DNA from 3 places in the Paenibacillus sp. FSL R5-0345 genome. Region 3 is predicted to be linked to each of the others. Evidence: a T-box and tRNA genes for the amino acid it is inferred to sense, from the RefSeq annotation. Region 3 holds a T-box; the other regions hold tRNA genes.

Region 1 (2,238 bases), 2.3 Mb from region 3:
AGGTGCTCTACCAAGCTGAGCTACATCCCGTCAAAACATGTAATGACTTAGTAATAAAAATGGCGCGCCCTGAGAGATTCGAACTCCCGGCCTTTTGATTCGTAGTCAAACGCTCTATCCAGCTGAGCTAAGGGCGCAAAAATTATGGAGCGGAAGACGGGAATCGAACCCGCGACCCTCGCCTTGGCAAGGCGATGCTCTACCGCTGAGCCACTTCCGCAAAATATGGTGCGCGTGAAGGGACTTGAACCCCCACGTCGTGAAACGCCAGATCCTAAGTCTGGTGCGTCTGCCATTCCGCCACACGCGCACACTTTAAAAATAATGGTGAGCCATGAAGGACTCGAACCTTCGACACCCTGATTAAAAGTCAGGTGCTCTACCAACTGAGCTAATGGCTCTCATAAATGGCTGGGGATATAGGATTTGAACCTATGCATGACGGAGTCAAAGTCCGTTGCCTTACCGCTTGGCTAATCCCCAACAATAATTAACTAAATGGCGGAACCGACGAGATTCGAACTCGCGATCTCCTGCGTGACAGGCAGGCATGTTAGGCCAACTACACCACGGTTCCACAGACATAATGCATAAATGTAAATTGGTTGCGGGGGCAGGATTTGAACCTGCGGCCTTCGGGTTATGAGCCCGACGAGCTACCGGGCTGCTCCACCCCGCGTCATTTAATAAGTATATACTATTCATTTACACTACGCCAGCTAGTCCCAAAACATCATGCTTAAGGAAAATTTGGTTGCGGGGGCAGGATTTGAACCTGCGGCCTTCGGGTTATGAGCCCGACGAGCTACCGGGCTGCTCCACCCCGCGTCGTTCTTAAATGAATATGGTGGAGGCTGAGGGGATCGAACCCCCGACCCTCTGCTTGTAAGGCAGATGCTCTCCCAGCTGAGCTAAGCCTCCATGTTATGACCCGTATGGGATTCGAACCCATGTTACCTCCGTGAAAGGGAGGTGTCTTAACCCCTTGACCAACGGGCCATGCTAATAAACTTTATGGCGGAGAGAGAGGGATACTCTCACTACGATCGAGATTGCGAAGCATTCCTAACGAAGCTTATGCTTCAACGAACCACCTAGGCTTCTCATCCCTAACAGGGAAGTAAATTCATGGCGGAGAGAGAGGGATTCGAACCCTCGAGACGCTTGTGGCGCCTACACGATTTCCAATCGTGCTCCTTCGGCCAAACTCGGACACCTCTCCATAAATGGCTCCCCGAACAGGACTCGAACCTGTGACAACTCGATTAACAGTCGAGTGCTCTACCAACTGAGCTATCAGGGAATATGGTGGGCCTTAGTGGACTCGAACCACCGACCTCACCCTTATCAGGGGTGCGCTCTAACCAGCTGAGCTAAAGGCCCTTTTAAGACATACGAATATTAAGGGCAAAAAAAATACCACGGGTAATGTGGTTGTCCGCTTGGCGGCGTCCTACTCTCCCAGGACCCTTCGGTCCAAGTACCATCGGCGCTGGAGGGCTTAACGGTCGTGTTCGGGATGGGTACGCGTGGAACCCCTCCGCTATCGCCACCAAACGGACATTACAGCGTAATGCTCAGGCTTAATCGCCTGAAAACTGAATCCGAATTGAATTTGCATTTTAAGTATAGGATAAGCCCTCGACCGATTAGTATTGGTCAGCTCCATGCATTACTGCACTTCCACCTCCAACCTATCTACCTCGTCGTCTTCAAGGGGTCTTACTAATTGGGAAATCTCATCTTGAGGGGGGCTTCACGCTTAGATGCTTTCAGCGCTTATCCCGTCCGTACGTAGCTACCCAGCCATGCTTCTGGCGAAACAACTGGTGCACCAGCGGTACGTCCATCCCGGTCCTCTCGTACTAAGGACAGCTCCTCTCAAATTTCCTGCGCCCACGACAGATAGGGACCGAACTGTCTCACGACGTTCTGAACCCAGCTCGCGTACCGCTTTAATGGGCGAACAGCCCAACCCTTGGGACCTACTTCAGCCCCAGGATGCGATGAGCCGACATCGAGGTGCCAAACCTCCCCGTCGATGTGGACTCTTGGGGGAGATAAGCCTGTTATCCCCAGGGTAGCTTTTATCCGTTGAGCGATGGCCCTTCCATGCGGTACCACCGGATCACTAAGTCCGACTTTCGTCCCTGCTCGACTTGTAGGTCTCGCAGTCAAGCTCCCTTATGCCTTTGCACTCTTCGAATGATTTCCAACCATTCTGAGGGAACCTTGGAA
Region 2 (2,238 bases), 750 kb from region 3:
AACCAACTGTCCGTTCGAGCTGGCCTCAGCGCTGGGTATTCACATTCGTTTCATGAACCTTGGGACAGGCACAAAGGGATTATATTACCGAAAACTAAGAAGAAGATTTATTGTCATTCATAATGAGTTGCCAGTTGAGTGGCAGCGCTTCGTTTGTGCGCATGAATTAGGACATGATCGACTTCATAAGGGGATTAACCGCTTTTTTTTAGAGGAAAGCTCCTACTTCTCTCCTGGGAAGCTTGAACGTCAAGCTAATGTCTTTGCTGTAAAGCTACTATCCACAGGTAGCAATCCTGAGCAAGAAGAATCATGGAAAAGTTATTATTTACGAATTGGTATTCCACCAGAAGTTCAATTTCTTTTGGAAGAATGATAGAGCATATGTTATATCAATACATGCGTATTAAATCATTACATAACAAAAAAGCTCTTACCGAAGTAAGAGCTTCTAAGAGCGATTAAGCTGAGTATCGGGATGACACGATTTGAACATGCGACCCCCTGGTCCCAAACCAGGTGCTCTACCAAGCTGAGCTACATCCCGTTACTATAAAATTATGGAGCGGGTGATGGGAATCGAACCCACGCTATCAGCTTGGAAGGCTGAAGTTCTACCATTGAACTACACCCGCAAAGGTGAAAAATCGGGATGACACGATTTGAACATGCGACCCCCTGGTCCCAAACCAGGTGCTCTACCAAGCTGAGCTACATCCCGTTATAATGCTATGATTGCTTAATAAAAAAATGGCGCGCCCTGAGAGATTCGAACTCCCGGCCTTTTGATTCGTAGTCAAACGCTCTATCCAGCTGAGCTAAGGGCGCAAAAATTATGGAGCGGAAGACGGGAATCGAACCCGCGACCCTCGCCTTGGCAAGGCGATGCTCTACCGCTGAGCCACTTCCGCAAAATATGGTGCGCGTGAAGGGACTTGAACCCCCACGTCGTGAAACGCCAGATCCTAAGTCTGGTGCGTCTGCCATTCCGCCACACGCGCATGTAATAATAAAAGTGAGCCATGAAGGACTCGAACCTTCGACACCCTGATTAAAAGTCAGGTGCTCTACCAACTGAGCTAATGGCTCGCACTTGGCTGGGGATATAGGATTCGAACCTATGAGTGACGGAGTCAAAGTCCGTTGCCTTACCGCTTGGCTAATCCCCATTGATGCTACCTCTATGTTGCCCATAATCTCTCAGGAAGATTATGGTGGAGGCTGAGGGGATCGAACCCCCGACCCTCTGCTTGTAAGGCAGATGCTCTCCCAGCTGAGCTAAGCCTCCATATCTATGGGACCCTCTAAGGGTAAGTACAAGTAAAAGTTGGTGACCCGTATGGGATTCGAACCCATGTTACCTCCGTGAAAGGGAGGTGTCTTAACCCCTTGACCAACGGGCCTTGCAAATCTGTGGAGCTCTCAACCGGATTCGAACCGGTGACCTCTTCCTTACCATGGAAGCACTCTACCTGCTGAGCTATGAGAGCATGGCTCCCCGAACAGGACTCGAACCTGTGACAACTCGATTAACAGTCGAGTGCTCTACCAACTGAGCTATCAGGGAATATCCGCTTGGCAACGTCCTACTCTCCCAGGACCCTTCGGTCCAAGTACCATCGGCGCTGGAGGGCTTAACGGTCGTGTTCGGGATGGGTACGCGTGGAACCCCTCCGCTATCGCCACCAAACGGGCATTTACAGCGTAAATGCTCAGGCTTAATCGCCTGAAAACTGAATCCGAATTGAATTTGCATTTTAAGTATAGGATAAGCCCTCGACCGATTAGTATTGGTCAGCTCCATGCATTACTGCACTTCCACCTCCAACCTATCTACCTCGTCGTCTTCAAGGGGTCTTACTAATTGGGAAATCTCATCTTGAGGGGGGCTTCACGCTTAGATGCTTTCAGCGCTTATCCCGTCCGTACGTAGCTACCCAGCCATGCTTCTGGCGAAACAACTGGTGCACCAGCGGTACGTCCATCCCGGTCCTCTCGTACTAAGGACAGCTCCTCTCAAATTTCCTGCGCCCACGACAGATAGGGACCGAACTGTCTCACGACGTTCTGAACCCAGCTCGCGTACCGCTTTAATGGGCGAACAGCCCAACCCTTGGGACCTACTTCAGCCCCAGGATGCGATGAGCCGACATCGAGGTGCCAAACCTCCCCGTCGATGTGGACTCTTGGGGGAGATAAGCCTGTTATCCCCAGGGTAGCTTTTATCCGTTGAGCGAT
Region 3 (2,238 bases):
GTGAGTGAAGCGGATCAGGAGCAAGAAGCGGAATATACCTTTGCTTCAAGAGAAAAAGCTGTCCCAGCAGCCACTGTTGAGGCAGAACAAGACATTGCTGTATTCGCTTCAGAAAACGAGGCAAACCATGAGCTTCACGCACAAGAAGAGAATGCTCAGCCGATCAGTGAGAATGCGAACGAAGTCTTTGTTTCTCAAGAGACGGTGCCACAGCCAGAGGAGAAGCAAGACCTTAAGATTGCGCTAGGTAGTAAGAAAGAAGCAGAGGTTCCAGCCAAAGAACATCTTACTTTCTCTTCATTACTTAGCTCTAGCCGTTCCCGTAAAGAACAGGAAGCTCTTCAGTCCGAAGGAACTGCATCGGCTGCAGCGATCATTCCAGAAGCGGGAAATAATACAGAGTGGAAGAGCAGATTCATTACCGGAGCAGATGGCGCTAACTTGTTCCGGAAGGTTCGCCTTTGCATCGTGCAGCGTGAAGAAACGCTAGATACGATCGCAGAGAAGTATCAGCTAAGTGCGCGGGAGCTGGGAATGTATAATCGATTGTCAGGGCAGAGTGTAGAAGAAGGGCAAGTATTGTACATTCCGTAGTTGAGTTACAATGCGCACTCACATGAATAGGTGAATCCCGATCTGATAGTAGATCGGGATTTTTGTCTAAATATAAGAATATATAAGTTTCACGTTATACATTATCCTTATATTTCTCGAATAAACGCTTACCGTCCGTAAAAGGACGGTAAGCGTTTATTCTTGTGTGAACGGAGAACGTTAGAAAGTGGGGTATCTAACCAACGCAGAGTGATGAATCGAATGAAAATTCGACATATGCACGCTATAAGTCGAAATTCCGCTTAAAGTCCCGCTGTAGAAGCCTATTCAGGTTGACTAGGGATGACTCAAAATGTATTATGGAGTAAGCAATATCTAAGTAAAGACTGGGAACGGGAAGAGTAGGCGGTCAGCCCTTCAGAGAGCGGAATGCAAGTGCTGTGACATTCCGTAGGATACAGCCACCGAAGTCGCCCCGGAGTCGCCCTTCTGAGCTTGTCTTCATAGGCATGAGAGATAAGTTAGGATGTGGCCGGTAGCAGCCGTTATCTGTACGAGTGTCGCGCTAAGCTTCTGAACCGTAAGGTGAGAGAAGTGTAGGTTTATTTTTCATTGGCGCGAAACAAAGGTGGTACCGCGAAAGAATGGCCTTTCGTCCTTTGAGACGAGGGGTCTTTTTGTTTTATAAATATAAGAATGTATAAGTTTCACTCTGTATATCGTTCTTATATTTTTACAAGAAACTACAAGTAACCAAGTGGAGGTATCAGAGAATGGCTGACCAAAACAATCTAACAGCGGCAGAGTTGCCGGACCTGCAAGATACAGCGGCAGATGCTGCCGCTGCAAACGACACTAAGAATGAAATGCCAACAACGTATGATCCGAAATCGGCAGAAACCAAGTGGTATTCCTACTGGACAGAGGGTGGATATTTCCGTGCAGGCGGACGTCCAGATGCAAAAGCATATAGCATTGTAATCCCGCCACCAAACGTAACGGGAATGCTGCACATTGGCCATGCGCTTGATTTTACGCTTCAGGACATCTTGATTCGTACGAAACGGATGCAGGGCTTCGATACGCTTTGGCTACCGGGTACGGACCATGCCGGTATCGCAACGCAAACAAAGGTAGAGCAAAAGCTGCGTGAGCAAGGAATCTCAAGACATGATCTCGGACGCGAGAAGTTCCTGGAGCAGGTATGGGATTGGAAAGATAAATATGCGAACACCATTCATGAGCAGTGGGCTAAGATGGGGCTTTCCCTTGACTATTCCCGCGAACGCTTTACCTTGGATGAAGGGTTGTCGAAGGCTGTACGTGAGGTATTCGTTAAGCTTTACAATAAAGGCTTGATCTACCGTGGGAAACGTATCATCAACTGGGACCCGGCGGCTCGCACAGCATTGTCGGATATCGAGGTTGAATATAAAGAAGTTAACGGTCACTTGTATCACCTGCGTTACCCGCTCAAAGACGGTAGTGGATTTATTACAGTAGCGACTACACGTCCGGAGACGATGCTGGGCGATACGGCGGTTGCTGTTCATCCGGAAGACGATCGGTATAAAGATCTGATCGGCAAAACGTTGATCCTGCCGATTATTGGCCGTGAGATTCCGATTATCGCTGATGATTATGTAGACAAAGAGTTTGGTAGTGGTGCGGTTAAGATTACAC

Evidence for each region. The T-box of region 3 lies ahead of R50345_RS23640 (valine--tRNA ligase). A T-box ahead of a tRNA ligase gene usually reads a tRNA of that ligase, here a tRNA-Val.
Region 1: it has a tRNA-Val gene. The T-box ahead of R50345_RS23640 (valine--tRNA ligase) is inferred to sense a tRNA for this amino acid. The anticodon was not compared.
Region 2: it has a tRNA-Val gene. The T-box ahead of R50345_RS23640 (valine--tRNA ligase) is inferred to sense a tRNA for this amino acid. The anticodon was not compared.

What each region holds. Positions count from the first base shown of each region.
Region 1 is NZ_CP009281.1:873,170-875,407, reverse strand. Features, by position in the region: tRNA gene R50345_RS03880 (tRNA-Pro) at 1-30, opposite strand, end outside; tRNA gene R50345_RS03875 (tRNA-Arg) at 61-137, opposite strand; tRNA gene R50345_RS03870 (tRNA-Gly) at 146-220, opposite strand; tRNA gene R50345_RS03865 (tRNA-Leu) at 227-310, opposite strand; tRNA gene R50345_RS03860 (tRNA-Lys) at 326-401, opposite strand; tRNA gene R50345_RS03855 (tRNA-Gln) at 409-483, opposite strand; tRNA gene R50345_RS03850 (tRNA-Asp) at 500-577, opposite strand; tRNA gene R50345_RS03845 (tRNA-Met) at 603-679, opposite strand; tRNA gene R50345_RS03840 (tRNA-Met) at 752-828, opposite strand; tRNA gene R50345_RS03835 (tRNA-Val) at 846-921, opposite strand; tRNA gene R50345_RS03830 (tRNA-Glu) at 928-999, opposite strand; tRNA gene R50345_RS03825 (tRNA-Ser) at 1,130-1,222, opposite strand; tRNA gene R50345_RS03820 (tRNA-Asn) at 1,228-1,303, opposite strand; tRNA gene R50345_RS03815 (tRNA-Ile) at 1,307-1,383, opposite strand; rRNA gene rrf (5S ribosomal RNA) at 1,441-1,557, opposite strand; rRNA gene R50345_RS03805 (23S ribosomal RNA) at 1,630-2,238, opposite strand, start outside.
Region 2 is NZ_CP009281.1:6,086,401-6,088,638, forward strand. Features, by position in the region: gene R50345_RS26845 (ImmA/IrrE family metallo-endopeptidase) at 1-376, shown strand, start outside; tRNA gene R50345_RS26850 (tRNA-Pro) at 474-547, opposite strand; tRNA gene R50345_RS26855 (tRNA-Gly) at 562-635, opposite strand; tRNA gene R50345_RS26860 (tRNA-Pro) at 648-721, opposite strand; tRNA gene R50345_RS26865 (tRNA-Arg) at 752-828, opposite strand; tRNA gene R50345_RS26870 (tRNA-Gly) at 837-911, opposite strand; tRNA gene R50345_RS26875 (tRNA-Leu) at 918-1,001, opposite strand; tRNA gene R50345_RS26880 (tRNA-Lys) at 1,017-1,089, opposite strand; tRNA gene R50345_RS26885 (tRNA-Gln) at 1,095-1,169, opposite strand; tRNA gene R50345_RS26890 (tRNA-Val) at 1,213-1,288, opposite strand; tRNA gene R50345_RS26895 (tRNA-Glu) at 1,329-1,403, opposite strand; tRNA gene R50345_RS26900 (tRNA-Thr) at 1,415-1,490, opposite strand; tRNA gene R50345_RS26905 (tRNA-Asn) at 1,492-1,567, opposite strand; rRNA gene rrf (5S ribosomal RNA) at 1,574-1,690, opposite strand; rRNA gene R50345_RS26915 (23S ribosomal RNA) at 1,765-2,238, opposite strand, start outside.
Region 3 is NZ_CP009281.1:5,339,743-5,341,980, reverse strand. Features, by position in the region: gene R50345_RS23645 (LysM peptidoglycan-binding domain-containing protein) at 1-594, shown strand, start outside; T-box leader at 935-1,218, shown strand; gene R50345_RS23640 (valine--tRNA ligase) at 1,422-2,238, shown strand, end outside.